DNA from 3 places in the Plantactinospora sp. DSM 117369 genome. Region 2 is predicted to be linked to each of the others. Evidence: riboswitches for the same ligand, from Rfam matches in the RefSeq annotation. Region 2 holds a riboswitch; each other region holds the start of a gene.
What was found. A riboswitch is a leader RNA that binds a small molecule or an ion and turns the genes downstream of it on or off. The one in region 2 is predicted to bind cyclic di-AMP.
Positions count from the first base shown of each region.

Region 1: it holds a riboswitch for cyclic di-AMP, as region 2 does, so the genes downstream of both, ACSMXO_RS34040 (coiled-coil domain-containing protein) here and ACSMXO_RS14870 (C39 family peptidase) in region 2, are expected to answer to the same signal.
Region 3: it holds a riboswitch for cyclic di-AMP, as region 2 does, so the genes downstream of both, ACSMXO_RS35680 (coiled-coil domain-containing protein) here and ACSMXO_RS14870 (C39 family peptidase) in region 2, are expected to answer to the same signal.

Region 1 covers NZ_CM132446.1:7,995,025-8,002,071, reverse strand. Annotated here, with positions in the region: gene ACSMXO_RS34050 (YnfA family protein) at 1-86, opposite strand, end outside; gene ACSMXO_RS34045 (cellulose binding domain-containing protein) at 377-1,576, shown strand; gene ACSMXO_RS34040 (coiled-coil domain-containing protein) at 1,688-2,791, opposite strand; cyclic di-AMP (ydaO/yuaA leader) riboswitch at 2,798-2,925, opposite strand; gene ACSMXO_RS34035 (cation diffusion facilitator family transporter) at 3,175-4,089, opposite strand; gene ACSMXO_RS34030 (ABC transporter permease) at 4,240-6,780, opposite strand; gene ACSMXO_RS34025 (aminoglycoside phosphotransferase family protein) at 7,039-7,047, opposite strand, start outside.
Region 2 covers NZ_CM132446.1:3,369,483-3,376,529, reverse strand. Annotated here, with positions in the region: gene ACSMXO_RS14885 (CDP-glycerol glycerophosphotransferase family protein) at 1-1,493, shown strand, start outside; gene ACSMXO_RS14880 (GNAT family N-acetyltransferase) at 1,531-2,325, shown strand; gene ACSMXO_RS14875 (hypothetical protein) at 2,533-3,072, shown strand; gene ACSMXO_RS14870 (C39 family peptidase) at 3,224-4,075, opposite strand; cyclic di-AMP (ydaO/yuaA leader) riboswitch at 4,558-4,699, opposite strand; gene mdlC (benzoylformate decarboxylase) at 4,956-6,557, shown strand; gene ACSMXO_RS14860 (flavin monoamine oxidase family protein) at 6,636-7,047, opposite strand, start outside.
Region 3 covers NZ_CM132446.1:8,361,324-8,368,370, forward strand. Annotated here, with positions in the region: gene ACSMXO_RS35655 (GNAT family N-acetyltransferase) at 1-197, opposite strand, end outside; gene ACSMXO_RS35660 (M20/M25/M40 family metallo-hydrolase) at 379-1,383, shown strand; gene ACSMXO_RS35665 (hypothetical protein) at 1,376-2,188, opposite strand; gene ACSMXO_RS35670 (hypothetical protein) at 2,383-2,988, opposite strand; gene ACSMXO_RS35675 (O-acetyl-ADP-ribose deacetylase) at 3,174-3,701, opposite strand; gene ACSMXO_RS35680 (coiled-coil domain-containing protein) at 3,798-4,817, opposite strand; cyclic di-AMP (ydaO/yuaA leader) riboswitch at 4,821-4,954, opposite strand; gene ACSMXO_RS35685 (SDR family oxidoreductase) at 5,208-6,236, opposite strand; gene ACSMXO_RS35690 (polysaccharide deacetylase family protein) at 6,446-7,047, shown strand, end outside.

The DNA.
Region 1 (7,047 bases), 4.6 Mb from region 2:
CGTACGCCCTGCCAGACCAGCCACGCCCCGCCGATCTCGGCGACGGCGGCGAGCAGGAACAGCAGCAGCGAGCGCGCGATCGTCACTCGGTCATTGTCGCTGGCCGGAGTGCCTGAGTTGACGGGGGAGCCCGGCCGGGCGGGCGAGCGCGTCGGTTGCTCGTATCGATGGTTGTCTCTAAGCTTGGTCGGCGTCGTCACGCGACCGGTACGGGCTGGCCGGGGTGTCGTGGTGGATCGATGATCATGGGAGCTGGTCACGGGAGTCCAACGAGGGCGGTACGCGCCGCGCGCGCCGGCCACTCGTCGTCGTAACAGCACTGCCGGCACGCGCCAGAGGCGGCGACGGGGCCGGCAGTCGTCCGAGAGGAACTCCCATGCGGATCTCCGCACCGTACCGTCGCGTCTCCCTGGCCCTGGCCACGGTGACCGCGATCGCCGCGAGCAGCGTCGCCGTGCTCGGCACCGGGTTGACGCCGACCGCGCGGGCCGCCGCCGGCTGCCTGGTCGACTACACGGCCAACCAGTGGACCGGTGGCTTCACCGCCGCAATCCGGGTGACCGCCGGGGACACCCCGGTCAACGGCTGGACCGTGACCTGGACCTACGGTGGCGACCAGCGGATCACCAACAGTTGGAACGCCCAGGTCAGCCAGTCCGGTGCGACCGTGACCGCCCGGAACGTGGCCTGGAACGGGTCGCTGCCGGCCGGTGGCTCCACCGAGTTCGGCGTGCAGGGCAGCTACGCCGCCAGTTCGGCGGCACCGACCGGGGTCACCCTCAACGGCGAGCCGTGCAACGGTGCCGAGCCGACCACTCCGCCCACGACGGCGCCGCCGACGACTCCGCCCACCAGCGTCCCGCCGACGGTCACCCCGCCACCGAGCGGCTGCGGTACGGCGGTGCTCTGCGACGGCTTCGAGAACCAGACCGGCACGGCGCCCTCCGGCGACTGGAGCGTCAGCTATCCGGACTGCTCGGGCAGCGGCACCGCCAGCATCGACACCTCGGTCGCGCACCAGGGCACCCGGTCGGTACGCATCAACGGCGCCGTCGGCTACTGCAACCACGTCTTCGTCGGCTCCACCCGGGACCTCGGCGCCGTCGGGGCGGTCCGCTACGCCCGGCTCTGGGTCCGGCACACCACCGCGCTGCCGACCTCGCACGTGACCTTCCTGGCCATGCGGGACGCCAACGACGGCAACCGTGACCTGCGGATGGGCGGCCAGAACGCCGCCCTACAGTGGAACCGGGCCTCGGACGACGCCACCCTCCCGGAGCAGAGCCCGAACGGTGTCGCGCTCAGCGCGCCGCTGCCGGTCAACCAGTGGACCTGCCTGGAGTTCATGGTGGACGGCACGCAGGGCCGGCTCTCCACCTGGGTCAACGGGACCGCGGTGACCGGGCTGACCGCCGACGGTACGCCCACGCACGACGTCGACGGACAGTGGTACAACCGGGCCAACTGGCGGCCGAGCCTCACCGACCTGCGGCTGGGCTGGGAGAGCTACGGCGAGGGCGCCGACACGCTCTGGTTCGACGACGTGGCGCTCGGCTCGACCCGGATCGGCTGCTGACCGGCGCACCCGGTCGGGGTTCCGGCCGGGTGCGAACCGAGAACCGCCGGCACTGCCCAGGGGTGGCGGGCGGTGCCGGCGGTCCGCGATCGGTGCCTCAGGTGCGGTCGATCAGTTCATCGACAGGTGCACGTGGTTGGTGTGGTCGCTGGACGGGTCACCGTTGCCCCCGTTGTACGTCTTCCAACCGCTGCTCGGCAGCCAGATCTGCTTGAACCAGATCACGTACAGCACGCCCAGTCGATCGGCGTTTCGCACGAAGTACGCCGCCAGGTTGTTGCCGTACGTCCGGTCGCCGCCGGTCGCCACCCCGCCGAACCCGTTCCGCTGGGCGGCGAAGTCGCACGCCTGCCCCTTCGGATGCTCGCCGCTGCCACCACTGCGGAAGCAGGAGACGAACCGGGTGAAGCCGGCCGCCTGGGCCTGCTTCAGCGCGTGCAGCGTCCGCGCGGTGATGCAGCCGCTGGTGGTCGGGTCGTCGAGACTGCACGACTCGTCGGGGAAGGAGCCGTCGGGATTGCGGGGTGCCGGTCGCGCCGACCCGCCGCCGCTGCCGCTGATCCCCGAGCCGGCGCCGCCGCTGTTGTTCGCCGCCGCCAAGGCCCGTTCGGCCTGCTTCTTGCGGGTCTCCATCACCTCGACCTGCTTGCGCTGCTCGCCGACCTCCTTGTCGAGCGCCGCCTTGGCCTGGGTCTCCTTGTCCAGGCTCTCCCGCAACCCGCGCAACTCCCGGCTCTCGTTCGCCGAGATGGTGTCGAGTGCGGCGGCCCGGTCCACCAGGCTGGTCGGAGAACCGCTGTTGAGCAGGGCGGAGACCTGCCCGAGCCGACCGGTCCGGTACGCCATGTCGGCCATCTCGGCGACCCGTTCGCTCCGGGTCGCCACCTCGGTACGCAGCGCGGCGAGCTGCTGGTTCAGTTCATTCTGCCGCTTGACGGAGTTGGCCAACCTGTTCTTGGCGGTCAGGTAGCCCTTGCTGGCGGCCTGGAGCTGCTCGCGCAGGCTGTCGGTGCCTCCGTCGATGTCGTCCCCGCCGGGTGCCGCGGCCAGCGTCCCGGGGGTCGCGTACTCCGGTGCCGCGGCGGCGGGTGCGCCGCCGAGTGCCGCGAGGACCATGCCCAGGGCGACGGCCACGGTCGTCGCGGCCTTCCGGGGCGGTCTCGTGGCTCTCCGCGCGGACGCCGGAGCCTGTCGGGTGGGTGCCAGGAACGGCATATGACAATGTCCTTCCGTCAGCCGCCGACCGGGTTAGCTGACGGGTTCGGGACGGAAGATCCCTACCGCTGGAGCGGATGCACCCCTGGTACGTGGTTCCCCGGCTCGCGTGTGCGATTAGGCGACGGCCTCCGCAGGCGCCGGAGGGCGCCGCCCGGCGGAGACCGGAGCCGAGCCTACCGGCAGTTGCCGCCCGGGGATACGTGGCGTTGCCGGAGTTAGATTCGCAATTCTCCTACTCCGCAAGGATGTATCCGGACAAAAACCTCAAGCACCGGGTCGAAACTTAAGATGCCGCTAACTATCGGTGAGCCTCGACGTCTGCTGAGGCGGAATTCCGACAGTTTCCGGCCGGCCGCGCTGTGACGCAGCGTCGCGACCGGTCACCAGTCGGTGGGCCCGCAGCCCCCGGGGGCGGTGTTCGGCTCGACCTGGAGGGTGGCGTGCGAGATGTGGAAGTCCTCGCGCAACGCCGACCGGGCCGCGGCGAGTACGGTACCGACCTCCGCGTCGCTGTCCAGCCTCAGGTGCGCCGAGGCCACCTCCATGCCGGAGGTGAGGGTCCAGACGTGCAGGTCGTGTACGTCGCAGACCCCGGGTACGCCGGCCAGCCGGGCGCGTACGGCGGCCACGTCGAGGTGCTCGGGCGCGGCCTGCACCAGGATGCGTACGGCGGTCCGGCCGAGCCGCCAGGTGCGGGGCAGGATGAGCAGCCCGACCGCCAGGGCCACGATCGGATCGGCCCAGCGCCAGCCGGTCAGGATGATCACCACAGCGGCGACGATCACGCCTACCGAGTTGAGCAGGTCCCCGAGCACTTCGAGGTAGGCGCCGCGCACGTTGATGCTCTCCCGCGCCCCGGCCCGGAGCAGGCCGAACGCGGCGGCGTTGGCCAGCAGGCCGAGCACGGCCACCAGCAGCATCGGGCCGGCCGCGACCCGGGGCGGGTCGTCGAACCGGCGTACCGCCTCGACCAGCACGTAGAGCGCCACCCCGAACAGCAGTACCGCGTTGGCCAGCGCGGCCAGCACCTCCAGGCGGTAGAGCCCGAAGGTCCGCTGCGGGTCGCCGGCCGCCCGCCGGGCCGCCGTGATCGCGGCCAGCGCCATCCCGATCCCGAGCACGTCGGTGAACATGTGCCCGGCGTCGGAGAGCAGCGCGAGCGAGCCGGTGACCAGCGCGGCGACCGTCTCGACCACCATCAGGACGGCGAGCAGCCCGAAGGCGGCCCAGAGCCGTCCCCGGTGCCGTTCCGCCGCCCGGGTCAACTGCCCCCCGTGGTCGTGCCCGGCCCCCAACGCCCCCTCCTTCCGCCGCGTCGCCCCCGCCGTCGATACTGCCGGGCGGGCGGCGGCGGGAACCCGTCCTGTGCGGAATCGGTGACCCGTCCTACCGGAGAACGACGGTGACCCGTCCCTACCGGAGAACGACGGACGGGCGTGCCCGGCTCACCCGTCGTCGCCGAGGGTGGCGACGATCGGGGCCCGGGCGGCCCGGCGGGCCGGCAGCAGGCTGGCCAGCACCGCCGCCGAGGCGGCCAGCGCGGCGCAGAGGGCGAGCTGCCCGACGGGTACGGCCGGCAGCCCGTGCCCGTAGCTGCTGATCAGGCCCATCGCCGCCGTCCAGCCGAGGCCGAGCCCGAGAGTGATCCCGGACAGTGCCCCGACCGCACCGGCCAGGCCCGCCTCGGTCAGCAGCATGGTCGCCAGTTGCCGGCGGGACAGGCCCAGCGCCCGGACCGTCGCCGACTCCCGGCGGCGCTCGACGACCGAGAGCGCGAGCGTGTTGCCGATGCCCAGCACGGCGATCAGCACCGACATGCCGAGCAGGGCCGCGAAGATCCCCAGCAGCTCGTCGAGGGTGCGGGACAGCGCGTCCGCCTGGTCGGCGAGACCGCGTACCCGGACCGCCGGTTGGTCGGCCAGGGCCGCGTCCAGCGCCTGCCTGCCGGCCGCCGTCGACACCCCCGGAGCGAGGTCGACCAGCAGCCGGTCCGGCTCCCCGGGGCCGTACGCGGCGACGAACGACGCCCAGGGGACCAGGGCGGCACCGTCGACCGGGCTGTCGTCGTAGACCGCCACCACGGTCAGCGGCCCCGGTGGGCCGAGGCCGAGCGCGATCCGGTCGCCGACCCCGATGGCCCGGTCGGCGGCGAGCTGCCGGCTCACCGCCACCGTGCCCGGGGCCAGCCCGGCCAGGCTGCCGGCGGTCACCTCGGGGCGGATCGGTCCGTGCAGTCGCTCGGGCGGTACCGCCCAGACCCGGATCCGGTCGTCCAGCGGCGAGTTGGCCAGGCGTACCTCGGCGACGGTGCCGAACGCCGGATCGGGGCGGAGCCGCTGCGCCAGCCCGGGCGGCAGCGGGCCGCGTACCGCCGCCGGGGAGCCGTCGGTGCGGACCCGGTCGAGTACGAAGTCCACCGGGAAGTTCTCGGCCAGCTCCCGTCCGGCCTGCTCCCGGGCGGTCGCCAGCAGCACGCTGAACATCGCCATCAGGGCCACCCCGATGGTCAGCGCCGTGCTGGTCGCCGCCGCCCGCCGGGGATTGCGTCGGGCGTTCGCCACGGCCAGCCGTACCACCGGCCCGAAGACCCGGGCCGGCAGCCAGCCGACCAGCCGGACCGCCCGGGGGACCAGCAGCGGGGCCGCCACCACCGCGCCGAGGAAGGCGACCATGCCGCCGCCGAGCACCAGCGGCAGCCCGGGAAAGGCCAGCGGCAGCCCGACCAGTACGGCCAGCCCGCCGACCCCGGCCAGGCCGAGCGCGACGGCGATTCGGGTACGGCGGCGCCGGCCGCCGCCGGCCTCGACGGCGTCCCGGGACCGCAGTGCGGCCAGCGGCGCCACCCGGCTCGCCTCCACCGCCGGCACCAGCGCGGCCAGCACCGTGACCAGGGTGCCGAAGCCGAGCGCGACGAGCACGGTCGGCCAGCGCACCACCGGGGCGTGCAGCGGGATCTCCGAGGCGACCAGCTCACGACCCCGGATCAGCCCGTACCCGACGAGCAGGCTGGCCAGCAGCCCGCCGACCGAGGCGAGCAGGCCGAGGATGCCCGCCTCCAGGAGTACGGCGCCGCGCACCTGCGCCCGGGAGGCGCCGACGCAGCGGAGCAGGCTGACCTCCCGGACCCGCTGCGCGCCGAGCATGGCGAAGGTGTTGTAGATGACGAACGCCGAGACGGTGAGCGAGACCAGGCCGAAGCCGAGCAGTACGGCGAGGAAGCCGTCGACGTACTTGGCCGCCTGCCGGGCGAGCCGGTCCCGCAGGGCCGCCCCGGTCAGGGCGCGCGTGCCCGGGCCGACCGCCTCGGCGATCCGGTCCCGCAGCCGGGCCAGGTCGGTGCCCTCGGTGGCCCGGACCACCACCTGGGCGTAGTCGGCGGTACCGGTCAGCGTGCCGAGGTCGGCCGGGGTCAGCGCGGCGACGGCGGAGCCGCCGAAGAGCCGGTTCACCCCGAGGTCCAGCACGCCGACCAGGCGCAGCCGGTGCGCCGTACCGGCCCGGTCCAGCACGGTCACCGGGCCGTCGAGCGCGAAACCGGCGCCGGCCACGGTGGCCCGGTCCAGGGCGATCTCGCCAGCGCTGTGCGGCAGCCGTCCGGCCGCCACGTCGTACGGGGCCAGCGCGGCGTCACCCGGCACCGACAGGGCGTACCCGATGTGGTCCTGGCTGGTGATCAGCTTGCCGTTCCGGTCGAGTACGCCCAGCCAGGCCACCACCCGCCCGTCCACCGCCGCCACACCATCGACGGCCGCCACCCGGCGTACCGTCGCCGGGGTGAGCAGCCCGTGCTCCGGCTCCACCACCACGTCCACGTTCCGGGCCGACCGGGCCAGGTCGGTGTAGAACGCCGCCCGGGCGGTGTCGCCGTAGACCAGGGTGCCGGCGAGGAAGCCGACCGCCACCACCACCGCGAACCCGGTCAGCACCACCCGTACGGCGTGCGCGCGCAGCCCGGCCAGGGCGAGGCGGAGCAGCGGGCGGTTCATCCGCCGGGGCGGGCGACGGCGTGCACCGGTTCGACGGGGCGCATCGGGCCAGTGTCGCCGGAGGCGGGGCGCGGCGGCGCCGAGCTGTCGAGATGCGGACAGCTCGGCGCCGGCCCGACGTACGCGGGCTGCCGCGCGCCCGGCCGGCCCGCCGACGAGGAGAACGGACACACCCTCGCCCTGTACGCGGGCGGGATGGGACTCCGCAACGTCGCGCTCGCTCCGGACCTGACTGAATACTCCGGCCGGGGATTACGATCATGGATC
Region 2 (7,047 bases):
TCCTGGTCGGATACGCCCACCAGGTGCCGGAGGCCCGGCTGAACTGGGTGGCGCTGGCGCTCACCGGAGCGGCTCTGCTCGGGCTGACCCTGGCCGAGCGGCCGCTGCGGGACGCCGCCGAGCTGGAGGTCCGCTCGGCCAACCTCGGCGTACGGTCGTCGCCACTGCTGGTCGCCGACCGGCTCGGCCCGGCGGTGCTGGTCCTACTGGTCGCACTCGCCGGCAGCGCGGCGCTGACCCTGCCGGTCTGGCCCGTCCTGGTACTCACCGTGCTGGTCGGCGCGGCCGCAGCGATCGGTGCGGTCGGGCCGATCGCGCTGCGCCGGCTGCGGCCCTCCGGCGGGCAGAGTGCGGTCACCCAAGCGCTCCGCCGGCACCGGCCGGAGTTCCTGCTCTACTTCTCCGCGCCGCCCGGCTCGGAATACCAGGTCATGATGTGGCTGCCGTACCTGGAGCGGATCGGCCGGCCGTTCATGGTGCTGCTGCGGGAGCCGAACTTCCTGCCGACGATCTCGGCCGCGACCACGGCGCCGGTGGTGGTCTGCCCGACGCCGCGCTCGATCGACGAGGCGATCGTGCCGAGCCTGCGGGTGGCGTTCTACGTCAACCACGGCGCCAAGAACAGCCACTGCATCCGGTTCGCGCACCTCACGCACATCCAGTTGCACCACGGCGACAGTGACAAGGCGCCGAGCGCCAACCCGGTCTCCGCGATCTTCGACCGGATCTTCGTGGCCGGACAGGCGGCGATCGACCGGTACGCCCGCAACGGTGTGACGATTCCCCGGGAGAAGTTCGCCATCGTCGGCCGGCCACAGGTGGAGTCGATCGCGGTCAGTCGGGAGCCGATCCGGGACCGGGCCGACAAGGTGGTGCTCTACACGCCGACCTGGACCGGGCACAACGCCGACGTCGACCACTGCTCGCTGCCGGTCGGCGAGACCCTGGTCCGCCGGCTGCTGGACCGGGGCGTGACGGTGATCCTGCGGGCCCACCCCTACACCTCGCAGAATCCCGCGTCGGCCCGGCAGCTCGCCCGGATCGAGCAGCTCCTCGCCGAGCACCGGGCCAGCACGGGACGGCGGCACGTCTTCGGCGCCGAGGCGGCGAAGAAGATGAGCCTGGTCGACTGCGTCAACGCCTCCGACGCGCTGGTCTCGGACGTCTCTGCGGTGATCTCCGACTACCTCTACTCCGGCAAGCCGTACGCGGTCACCGACCGGGTCGGCGAGGGTGACCGGTTCGTCGCGGGGTTCCCGCTGGCCGGCTCGGGCTACGTGCTGGACTCGCAGATGTCCAATCTGGACGACGTACTGGACCGGCTGCTGGACAGCGATCCGCTGGCCGAGACCCGGTGGCGGACCCGTACCCGCTATCTCGGCGACTTCCCGGAGCAGCGGTACGCCGACGGGTTCCTCGACGAGGCCCGCCGGCAGTTGGACGGCGCCGCCACGCGGTCCGTGCCGTCGCCGCGCCCCGCGCCGGTCTCCTGAGCACGGTCGGCGGCTGTGCCATGATGCGCCGGTGACGATGATCAGGACCAGCCACGACCGGAACGAGTTGGCCGGCCTGCTGCGCCGCGACCCCCACCTGCACGCGTACGAGCTCGGCGACCTCGACGACTTCTACTGGCCGTACACCACCTGGTACCGGCGCGACGATGCGGTGGCGCTGCTCTACCAGGGTGGACCCACTCCGGTGCTGCTGGCGCTGCACCGCTCTCCGGCGGTGCTCACCGAACTGCTCACCGGCCTCCTCCCGCTGCTGCCCCGGCACTTCGAGGCGCACCTCTCCCCCGGTGGCGCGGCGGTGCTGGCCCGGGAGTACTCGGTCAGGTCGCGCGGGGCGCACCTGAAGATGGCGCTCACCGACCCGGACCGGCTGGCCCGGGTGGCGCCCGGCGGCGAGGTGCTCACCGAGGCCGACGTACCGGAACTGACCGCGTTCTACCGGGCGGCGTATCCGGGCAACTGGTTCGACCCCCGGATGGTCGAGACCGGCCACTACGTGGGGATGCGCCGGGGCGGCGAACTGGTCGCCGTCGCCGGGGTGCACGTCTGGTCGCCGCGATACCGGGTCGGCGCGCTGGGCAACGTGGCGACGGCTCCGGCGTACCGGGGGCAGGGGCTGGCCAGCACGGTGGTGGCGACGCTCTGCCGGCGGCTGCTGGAGACCGTCGACACGGTGGCGCTGAACGTCGTCGCGGAGAACACCGCCGCGTACAAGCTGTACGACCGGCTCGGCTTCACCCCGGTCGCCGAGTACACCGAGTACGTCGTCGGCGAGCCGGCACCCGCACCCGGCGCGGACGACCGTCCTCTTTGAACCCGGTCACCACCACGTCCTCCGGGGAGGCGCCGCACCGGCCCGAACCGGTCCGACCCTTGTCAACGGTCGGCACCCCGGGCACCATGTCAACGTTCTCGAAAGCCGCCAGTCCGCCAGGCGTGGCGGACCTGCTCTCCGCCCGGTCCGTACGCCTGCCGTCCACCCCTTGCTTTCGCCAGCCGATCTGTCGCCGAGGAGGCGCCGGTGCTTGAGGAGTTCATGGGCATTCCCGCCCACCCCTTCCTGGTCCATGCCGCGGTGGTGTTCGTGCCACTGCTCGCGTTGGCCGCGGTCGGGTACGCGTTCGTTCCGTTCGTCCGACCGCACCTGCGCTGGGTGCTGGGACTGCTCGCGGTCGCCACCCCGCTGGCCGCGCTGATGGCCAAGCTCTCCGGTGACCGGTTCCTCGCCCGGCTGGAGTCGCGTAACCGGGTCAGCCCGGAGTACGTGCCGCGGCTGGCGGAGCACCAGGACCTCGGCACCAACACCCTGTACGCGACGATCGCGCTCGGGGTGCTGACCCTGGCGCTGGTCTTCCTGGTCAAGCCCCGGGCCACCGCCGCACCGGTGACCGCCGGGACCGAGGGGAGCGGCGGGGACGGCCCGGCCGCCGCTGCCGCCAAGGGGTCGCCGGTGCTGACCCTGGTGCTCGGGGTGCTGTCCCTGGCGGCGGCCGGGATCACCCTGTACTACGTGTTCCGCACCGGCGACACGGGCGCCCAGGCGGTGTGGCAGGGCCAGTGATTCCCGCCTGAGCACGGGCACGCACGGCCGACGACACGACGACGCCGGCCCGCTCCACACCCCCGGTCGGCACGGGTCGTCCGGGTGGGTGGGTCGGGCCGGCGTCTCGTCGGGCCGGCGTCTCGTCGGTACTACCGGCGGGCGGGGCGGGTCAGGACGAGTAGCCCCGGGTGGCTGCCCAGTTCGCCAGGTCGATGGTGGTCATCCAGTAGTTGCTGTCCTCGCCCGGGATGGCCGGGTCGGCGATCTTCACCGTACGGCCGTCGTCGCGGTAGCCGACCACGGTCAGGTAGTGCCCGCCGGGGTAGCTGTGCCAGCCGCCGTCGAGGTCGGTTGCCGAGCCGGCGATGTTGACGACCACGGCGTACCCGCTGGTGACGGCGTGCACGACGTCCGCCTGGAGCCGGTCCATCTGCGCCGGGGTGGCCGCACCGCCGGGAATGGCGGTGGTGCGGTAGAAGTCGGTCCCGGTGATCTTGTTGAGCACCCGGGTGGTGTCCTCGGCCGAGTTGGTGCCGCTCATCGTGGTGCCGAGGTCGGCGGCGACGGCGTCCTGGCTCGGCTGCTTGTCCCGGACGGTCAGCGCGATCCGGGTGGCGGCCGGGCCGCAGTACCAGCCGTTGATCTGGGCCTGGAACTGGTAGTCCAGCAGCTTCGACTCCGGCGGCGCCGGTGGCTTCCTCGGGGTGCTGGCCGGGGCCGCCTTCGCCGCCTTGGTGGCCGGCGCGGTGGTCGCCGGCTGCGCCGGGGTCGCCGGGGCGGTGGTCTCCGGGGCGGTGGTCTCCGGGGCGGTGGTGACGGCCGCTCCGGCCTGCCCCGCCGCCGGGATGCCGAGTTCGGCGACGGCGACGGTCGAGGTCTCCGGGGCCTCGGCCGAGCCGGTCGAGGTCAGGACGACCCCGGTGGACGCGGCAGCGGCGAGCACCGCGGCCGAGGCGAGCGCGAGCCGGTTGCGCCGGCCCGACATGGCGGTCCGGAACCGCCCGTTAATTGCGTGCTTCAACGTTATCCTCCAGGGGAAATGCGCGTCACCGCTACCGGGGGGCAAGGAATGACGCGGCGTTTCAGTCGCTGCCGGAATGTGACGCGAAATCGCACGGAATCGCACGGGACGAAATCGTCCGAGAGAGGCCCGCCGACGAATTCGGCGGAACGGGCCGACGGTACGGACGGACCGACGGTTGCGCCGGCCGGTGGGAGCGCCGCTATCGGCGTACCGGCGGAATCAGCGCCACCACGATCCGTCGCGACCGGCCGGCGGCCTCACCGGGACCGCGACCAGTTGGCCGGCGGACCCGGCAGCGCCCGCGCGTCGACGACTTCCGCGTCACAGACCGCTATCGGGCCAGGTTCAGGTGCCGGCCTGGGGTCGGTCGGTCCGGGTTGGGGCGGTCCGGGACGGTCGCGGCGACCGGGAGCGGAGCCGCGACGCAGCGAGGGAACTGGGGGGACGGGCCGGGGCCCGGGTGGTGCGGCACGAACAGCTACTCCTTCCGACACCGCCTACCGGGTTAGCTGACGGATTCGGGCGGGAAGGCCGCCCTACCACGGGCCAGCGGCTCGCGGATTCACCCCAGATAACTGTGGGTCCCCGGATCGTTACAGAACGACTCGGCGGGTCTGCTCCGGTGTCACCCAGATGGCGACCAAGGGGCCGGACCAGACCCGCCGAGATTACTGGCCGCCTTCCACCGTTGCCAACCCCACTGAACAGCGAAAACAGCGATTGCGAGCGCGATCGGGACGACCGGCGACCGGGCCCGGGGCGGTGGACGGTCGCACAGATAAACCGGCATGATCATGTACGCGTACGGTATGACGGAAATGACCGGCTTGACGCGGTGGTCCGAGCATGGGACGAGGACTCCAGGAGGCTCCTTCCGATGACAACGGTGCACGAAGCGACCTACGACCTGCTCCGTTCCCTCGGCCTCACCACCCTCTTCGGCAACCCCGGCTCCACCGAGGAGCCATTCCTGAAGAACTTTCCGGCCGACTTCGCCTACGTTCTGGCCCTCCAGGAGGCCTCCGCGGTCGCGATGGCGGACGGCTACGCCCAGGTCACCGGCCGGCCGGTGCACGTCAACCTGCACACCGCACCCGGCACCGGAAACGGAATGGGCAGCCTCGTCACCGCCTGGCACAACAAGACACCCATGATCGTTACCGCCGGCCAGCAGACCCGGACGATGAATTTGTCCGAGCCGATGCTGACGAACGTGCGCCCGACCCAACTGCCAGAGCCGTACGTCAAATGGAGTCACGAGCCGCTGCGCGCGCAGGACATTCCCGAGGCGTTCATGCGGGCGCTCGCCACCGCCGTACAGCCGCCGGCCGGGCCGGTGTACCTCTCCCTGCCGCTGGACGACTGGGACGAGCCAGCCAACGGCACCGCGCAGGTACGCCGGGTGAGCACCCGGGTCGCGCCCGATCCGGCGGAACTGGATCGGTTCGCCGAGATCCTGGCGGCGAGCCGGAACCCCATGCTGGTGATCGGATCCGCGGTCGACCGCAGCGGCGGCTGGGCCGAGGCGGTCGCCCTGGCCGAGCGGAGCCGGGCACCGGTCTGGCAGCCGCCGTTCGCGGACCGGGTCGGCTTCCCCCAGGATCATCCCCAGTTCCAGGGACTGCTGCCGCCGGCGATCGGGCCGCTGGCCGAGAAACTGGTCGGGCACGACACCGTACTGGTGGTCGGTGCCCCGGTGTTCCGTTACTACCCGTACGTCCCCGGCCGGCGGGGTTATCTGCCGGATGGCACCCGGCTGCTGCACGTCACCGACGACCCGGCCGAGGCGGCCCGGGCACCGGTCGGCGACAGCCTGGTCGGCGACGTCACGCTGGCCTGCGCCGGGCTGGCCGAGCGGCTGCCGCCGAGCGACCGGCCGATGCCACCGCCCCGGGCCGGCGCGCCGGACGGGGCCGCCGGCACCCCGCTGAGCCCGGAGGCGCTCTTCGGCGCGCTCGCCGCCGAGTGGCCGGCGGACGGGATCGTGGTCCCCGAATCCCCCTCCAACCTCAGCGTGCTGCACCGGCAACTGACGATCACCCGACCGGGCTCCTACTTCAAGATGGCCAGCGGGGGCCTGGGCTTCGGGCTGCCGGCGGCGGTCGGCATCGCACTCGCCCAGCGCGACACCCGGCAGCACCGGCCGGTGGTGGCGGTGATCGGGGACGGCTCGTTCCAGTACTCGCCGCAGGCGCTCTGGACCGCCGCGCAGCACCGGCTGCCGGTCGTCTTCGTGGTACCGGTCAACCAGGAGTACGGCGTGCTGAAGGCCTTCGCCGAACTGGAGGACGCGCCGGGGGTACCCGGACTGGAACTCCCCGGTCTGGACATCCCCGGCATCGCCCGTGGCTACGGCTGCACCGCCCACCAGGTGGAGTCGGTGGACGAGTTCCGGGCGGCGTTCCGGTCCGCGCTCGGCACGGAGAGCCCGACCGTGCTGGCCGTACCGATCACCCGGGACGTCGCCCCGCTGCTCTGATCCGCCGCCCGGTCGCCGGGTGGTGGTGCCGCTGCTCTTATCGGCCGGCGGTCACGCAGGTGGTGTCCCGGCGACGGGTCAGCCGGCCATCACCCGCTGGTGCAGCGCGGTGACCACCGAGCGGGCCGAGACGAACGCGCCGTGCTGCCAGGCCACCTCGTGGCTCAGCCAGTCCCCGGCGAAGTAGACCCGGCCGGCGGGCCGGAGCAGCAGGTCGTAGCCGGCGGTGCCGTGTGGCGGCGAGGTCCAGGCGCCCTCCAGGTAGCGGGTCCGGTCCCAGGCGTGCGAGTACGCCGTCACCAGCTCGGAGCGGTACTTCTCGCCGTGGATCTTCACGCCCTGCATGACCGCCCGCTCCTGCCGCTGCATCGGGGTCAGCGCGCTGTACGCCCGCGCGTTCGCCCCGGTGTTGTAGTAGCCGACGATCAGGCCCCGCCGGCCGTGGAAGCCGTGCGACGGGTACCAGATGTGCGACAGGTCGAGGTCGGTC
Region 3 (7,047 bases), 5.0 Mb from region 2:
GCGCTGTTCCAGGTGACTGCCCGCAGCACCACGTCGGCGGAGGCGCGCAGCCGGGCCAGCCGTGCGTCGAAGGCCGCCCGGTCGTCCGGATCGTCGACCGTGAAGGCCGCCATCCGGACCGACGCCGGGTCACGCGACTGCGCGAAGAGCACGTCGAGATCCGCGTCCCGCACCGGCCGCAGCGCCACGATTCCCATGCCGGCCTCCATCCCCCTGGTCGCGCTGGCTCGGCCAGCAACCTAACAGCGGGCACCGACACGGACCGGCCACCCGCTCCGCGCCGCCGACCTGCGGTGCCGTGCCGGCATCGATTGCGGGTTGCGGCGGGCAGCCATGATCGCAGGGGACGGTACCGGCGACGTTGCCATGGAGGCATGGATGGTCCTCACCGCCCCGCCACGACTGCGCCCCCTGCCACCCGCGATGGCCGAACGGTTGGCCACGGTACGGACCGGCGTTGACGAGGCGCGGCTGCGCCGGCACGTGGAGCGGCTGGACGTGCCGCGCGGTCGCCACCACGCGGCACCGGCGATGACCAGGGCCGAGTCGTACGTGGCCGGGGAGCTGGAGCGGGCCGGCTGGCGGGTCGCTCGACGCGAGTTCACCGTGCCGGGCGACTCGGTCTCCGGGGTGAACCTGCTCGCCGAGCCGCCGGCCGAGGAGGGCGCAGACCCTCGCCGGCCGACGGTGCTGATCGGCGCGCACCTGGACACCGTGCCGGGCAGTCCCGGGGCCGACGACAACGCCTCCGGGGTGGCCTGCCTGCTGGAACTCGCCCGGATACTGCCGGAACTCGGACTGGCCCGGCATGTCCGGCTGGCCGTCTTCGACGAGGAGGAGACCGGGCTGCACGGCTCGCGGGCGCTGGCCGGCGAGTTGGGTACGCTCGGCCGCCCCGCCGCGGTCGTCGTCTTCGAGTGCATCGGGTTCTACTCGGCCCTACCCGGCAGCCAGGTGCTGCCGCCCGGTGCCGGACTGGTCTATCCGGGACAGCGCCGCCGGATCCGGCAGCGCGGCTGGCGCGGCGACTGGACGCTGGTGGCGTACCGGCAGTCGGCGGGGCGGCTGGCCCGGCTCTTCGGCGAGTGCCTGACCCACCTGGCCGGACCCGGTACGGCGCTACTGGCCCGGGACGCGCTCGACCTGCGCCTCGCCGGCCCGCTGCTGCGCCGGTACGTGCCGACCACCGAGCACTTCGCCCGCAGCGACCACCAGCCGTTCTGGGACATCGGCGTACCGGCGATCCAGATCACCGACACCGCCGACTTCCGCAACCCGTACTACCACCAGCCCACCGACACCCCGAACACCCTCGACTACCACCGGATCGCCGACATCGCCGCCGCCACCGCCGTGAGCCTCGCCGGCCTCGGCATCAGGTGAGCCGACCGGGCGTCGTGTCGCTCGCCCCGAACTGGCCGTCGGGTCGGGTCGGAAGGTCGGCGTGCAGCCGGGCCAGTTCGGTTGCGGTGCCGATCCCGGCACGGAACGACGGATGTGCGACGTACTCCCGGATCGCCGAGGCAAGGAAGTCGGGTTGCACGTTCAGCTGCCCGACCGGCAGTTCGTCGCTACGCGGTGGGCGGCCCGGCCACGGATGCCAGCCCCGGCGGTAGAGCGTGATGCGGGGGCTGACCGGCGCCGGTCGCGGTGGCCCGCCGGGCGCCAGGTCGTCCCAGCCGATGGTGGTGTCGCCCCGGGCCCCGTGCACGGAGATCCCGGTCGGGTCCAGCACGAGACCCGCCCGCTGGAGGAACGGCGCGGCCAGCGCGCACCCGACGATGACGGCGAACACGGCTCCGTGGTAGGTCTCGGACGGCCAGTCGTTGAAGCCGAGCCCGTCCCGCGCCGGTCCACCCTCGACCACCACCAGCCCTGCGGCACCCCAGAGAGACACGATCGTCAGGACGCCCTGCAAGCGGGGGAACCCCGCGACGACGAACCGGCGGGCCGCAGTTTCGATTTGGAAGGTGGCGGGACGCCGTCGCAGCGGCGCGACGACCCGGGTGAGGACGACGAGCGGCGCTACCACGGTGAGGACCAGCGCCAGCAGGTGGAGCAGCAGGCCCAGGCCGGAGGGCTTGATCCGATCGGTCACCGGTTCCAGCCACCAGGTCACCGCGAACCGGCTCAGGAAGGCAAGGATGCCGAGCGCCAGGGCAGCGGCCCGGAGCACGCCGGGTGACATGATCGAAGGGTAGCGAGGCTGGTCAATGTCGCAGGACGAGTCGCGGACCCGCTGCCCGACGGCCCGCCCAGGTCAGCGGAGTACGCGACGAGGGGTGCCAGGGTCACCTTGTCGGCCGCCGAGAGAAGCGGACGACGACCGTTCCCTTGACGTACTACCGGAAGATCGACGGCAGTGGCCGATCGATACGCGAATTACCCCGACACCTGACCGCCGTCCGGACCGGACGGTAGCCCGTGCTCGGCGTGCGGTCCGTGGTCGGCGAGCTGGGCGTCGAACCACGCGTGCAGAGCACCCAACAGCTCCGGCTCGGTCGTCCGGTAGTCCAGTCGTGCCCCGGCGGGCAGCTCGGAATAATCGATCCCGATCCGGCCGGCGCCGGCCCGCAACTCCGCCAGCCCCGGCATCTCGGTCCCGTGGATCCGGGCCGGGTCGGTGAAGTCACCCCGGCGGAACCGCTCGGCCTCCGCCCGTAGGTGTTTGCGGACCAGAGCCACCTGCCGCCGCTCCACCGGCTCGTCCGCGGTGACCGTCTGATGGCCGCCGTCGGCGGTGGGGGTGAACCGGTGGGTGGTGCGTTCGAGGTCGAACGGCATGACCTCGCGACCGCGTTCGGCGACCTCCGCCTGTCGCCGGGCGTCGGCGGGAGCGCCCTCGTCACGCCCCCGGTCGACGGCGAACAGTACGGCGGCGGCCACCGCGAGGGCAGCCAGCCCGGCGGTGCAGCCCAGCACGACCCGGCGGCGTCCCGGACGGTACGAAGTGGGGTCCGTGCTGGTCATCGGCTTGTCAGTGGTCATCGGCAGCCTCCGCGAGTCGTCGCACGGCGGCCAGGATCGCCGGCCGTTCGTCGGGTGGAATCCGGTCGAGCAGCGCGGTGAACCGGGCCTCCCGGGCGGCGGCGAGCCGGTCGGCCGCGCGGCAGCCCTGCGTGGTGAGGCTGAGCCAGACTCCCCGGCCGTCGCCGGCCGCCGGACGGGGGCAGTCAGCCCGGTGGTGCGGCCGGGTTCGTCCGGTCGAGGGCCGCCCGCAGCAGCGTGCCGGTCTGCTCGTCGAAGGCGACCAGCCGGATCGTCTCGACCACCGAGGGCGTGGACCGGAGCGTGTCGACCGCTATCCGCGCCGCCTGGTCGGCCGGAAACCCGTAGACCCCGGTGGCGATGGCCGGAAAGGCCACGCTGCGCGCGCCCACCTCGTCGGCGACCGCCAGACAGCGGCGGTAGCAGGAGGCGAGCACCTCGGCCTCGCCGTACCCGCCGCCCTCCCAGACCGGGCCGACGGTGTGGATGACGTGCCGGACCGGCGGGTCGAGGTCGAACGCCGGGGTCGCCACCGCCTCGCCGGGCGCGCAGGGGCCGATCGCCCCGCCCGCCTCGGCCAGTCGGGGCCCGGCCGCCCGGTGGATGGCACCGTCCACGCCACCGCCGCCGAGCAGCGACTCGTTGGCCGCGGTGACGATCGCGTCCACGCGCTCCCGGGTGATGTCGCCCCGGACGACTTCGATGACGGCCATCCGCCGATGATGCCAGCCGGCGCGCGACATGTCCGCCCAACGCGACCGCCCCGTCACCTGGCGGGCAGGTGACGGGGCGGTCGGGGTGGCTCGGGCCTACAGCATGGAGACGTGCACGTGGTCGGTGTGGTCACTCGGACCGCTGTAGGAACTCCAGCCCTCGTCCGGGAACCAAATCTCCTTGTACCAGATCACGTAGAGGATGCCGAGCCGGTCCGCGTTGCGGATCAGGAACGCGGCCAGGTCGTTGCCGTACTTCATCTGGTCGTCGTTGGCGGCCCGGCTGAAGCCGGAATTGCGCAGCGACCAGTCGCAGGCGCGGCCCTTCGGATGCTCGAACGGACCACCGGGCCGGAAGCAGCCGACGAACCTCTTGAAGCCCGCCCGGCGCACCTCGTTGTACATGTGCAGCGTCCGGGCGGTGATGCAGCCGCCGGTGGTCGGGTCGTCCCGGTTGCAGGGCAGCCCCGGGAAGCCGTCCGCCATCCCCGGCCCGGGCCGGGCGACCGGCGAGGTTGCCGCCACCAGACCCTTGTCGGGGCGCGAGTTGCCGCCCACCAGGGCGAGCGCCTTCTTCGCGTCCGACTGCTGCTTCTTGATGATCTTCTCTTGCGCGGCCTGCTTGGCGACCTCCTCGTCGATCGCCTTCTTGGCCGCGCCGACCTCGTCCCGCGCCGCGTTGAGCGCCCGGAGCTTGCTGTTGTTGAACAGGTTCAGCTCGTTGAGCGCCGAAGCCCGCTCCATGAACGAATCGGACGAGTCGGCAGAGCCGTTGCTCAGCAGCATCGCGATGGCGCTGAGCTTGCCGCTGCGGTAGGACTCGGCCGCGATCTCGCTCGCCTCCGGAGTGAGTGCCGCCAGCCGGGCCTCCGCCTGCTTCAACTGGTTGCCGAGCTGCTGCTGCCGTCGCTGGGACTTGGTGCGTTCGGCCTTCGCTTCGGCGAGCCGCTTACCTGCGCTGGCGAGCACGTCCCCGAGCACCGGCGAGTCGGCCTCTTCCTGAGGGGCCGGTTTCGGCGCGGGCGCCGCCGACGCCTCCGACGGAACCACGACCAGAGCTGCGGCGGTGAGCAGTGCCAGGGCAGTCGCCAGCCTTCGGCGTAGGGGTGCCCTCACATGTATCCCTTCCGTCGGCCGCCGACCGGGTTAGCTGACGGGTTCGGGATGGAAGTGGTCCCTACCGCTGTCGCGGATTCACCCCAGGGGTGCGTGGGTCCCCGGCTCGCCGTGTGGCGATTAGGCGGCGATCAGCGCCGGACCACGCGGTATCCGGCGGCTATGAACGGCAGACAGCATACCCGGTTTCACTTCCGGAATGGCAAGACCCGTTCGCGGCTAAAGGCGTTGCGAGACAACGACTATCAGTAATCACCGCGTGTCGGACGCATCGAAGGACGTGCTTTGCCCGCCATTATCGACTAGCTGCTGTCGGCTATTTACCAAGCGCGTTCCCACCCGTCCGACGTGCGGAAACACGTCCAGGTTGGTCGGTGGGTGATTCTCCGGTCACCGCCTGCGCCAGGGCGTTGTGCCGAACAGCACACCGGCCACGGTACCGGCCGAGAGGAGACCCGCTGTCACCGCGCCCCGGTGCTGGGACAGCCAGAGTTGCGGACTCCGTGCCCGGTACGGCGTGTCGAACGCGCCGTGTGCGCCCGGGTCCGCCCCGGTGCCGTCGTCGACCGGGTGCCAGAGGTTGGCCGGTCGGCTCCGGTCGGCTGGCTGCTCCGTCTGCTGGCCGGAGTACCCGGTCCGGGCCAGGTACCGGTCGAGCAGCCCGGGCAGGCACCGGTTGCCGAGGATGGTGCCGACGGTCGAGGCGCCCACCCAGTACTCCCGCCGGCCCGGCCGGTCGGCCGCGTACATGACGGCCCGGGCCGCCAACTCGGGCTGGTAGATCGGTGGTACCGGTCGGGCCCGGTTGCGCAGCCGGGACAGCACCCAGTCGAACTGCGGGGTGTTCAGCGCCGGCAGGTGCACCATGGTGAGCCGGACCGGGCTCCGGTCGTGCAGCAGTTCACAGCGCAGCGACTCGGTGAACCCGACGATGGCGTGCTTCGCGCCGCAGTACGCGGACTGCAGCGGGATCGACCGGTAGGCCAGTGCCGACCCGACCTGCACGATCGTGCCGGTCCCGCGCGGCAACATCCGGTCGAGCGCGGCCCGGGTGCCGTGGACGTACCCGAGATAGCAGACCTCGGTCACCCGCCGGAACTCCTCCGGCCCGATCTCCGTGAAGGGCGCGAACACCGAGGCCATGGCGTTGTTGACCCACAGGTCGATCGGCCCGAGTTCGCTGGTCACCCGGTCCGCCGCCGCCTCGATCTGGCGGTGGTCCGCCACGTCGGTCTCGATCGGCAGCGCCACACCCCCGGCCGCGCGGACGTCCTCGGCCGCGCCCCGCAAGCCGCTCCCGCCCCGGGCCAGCAGGGCGAGCCGCATCCCCCGGCGGGCCAGCAGCCGGGCCGTCGCCCGGCCGACCCCGGCACTCGCTCCGGTGATCACCGCTACCCGCGCCGCAGGTCGCCCGCGCATCCCGCTCCCCCGTCCCGAACCTCCCCGGATCGCCGGGCGCCGGCTACCCGGCCGAAGCTCCGGCAAACTCCGCCGATCGGGCAGGGCGGCACGGAACGCGGAAGGCGCCGGAGACCGGAGCAACCGGGGCAGGCCACCCGTCCGGGTGAGGATGAACACCGGCCGCGCGGGTAACCGCGTCCGCGATGGTGCGGCGGGTGGAGGAACGAGTGCGCGGACGCGCGGTACCGGCGACGACCGTCGGTGCCGCGCTGGCCGCCCAGGTGGTGCCGGCAGTGACGGTGCTGCCCGGAGTACGGCTGCGGTTCTTCCCCCGGCTGAGCGGGCGCGGCTCCCCCGGGCACGTCGCGCTCACCTTCGACGACGGCCCCGACCCGGCCTCCACCCCGCTCTTCGTCGAGACCCTGGCCGCGCACCAGACCCGCGCAACGTTCTTCCTGCTCGGGTCGATGCTGGCCCGGGCACCGGAGCTCGGCCTGGACCTCGCCGCCGCCGGGCACGAGGTGGCGGTGCACGGCTGGGCGCACCAGAACCTGCTGCTCCGCGGCCCGCACGCGACCTACCGCGACCTGGCCCGGACCCGCGAGCTGATCGGTGCGGTGACCGGCCGGGTACCCCGGTTCTTCCGCCCGCCGTACGGGGTGTTCAGCGCCGCCGCCCTGATGGCCGCGCGCCGGCTGGACCTGACCCCGGTGCTCTGGACCTGCTGGGGGCGGGACTGGACCCGGTCGGCGACCCGCTCCTCGGTACTCGACACGCTGCGCGGCGGGCTGGCCGGTGGCGGCACGGTGCTGCTGCACGACTCCGACTG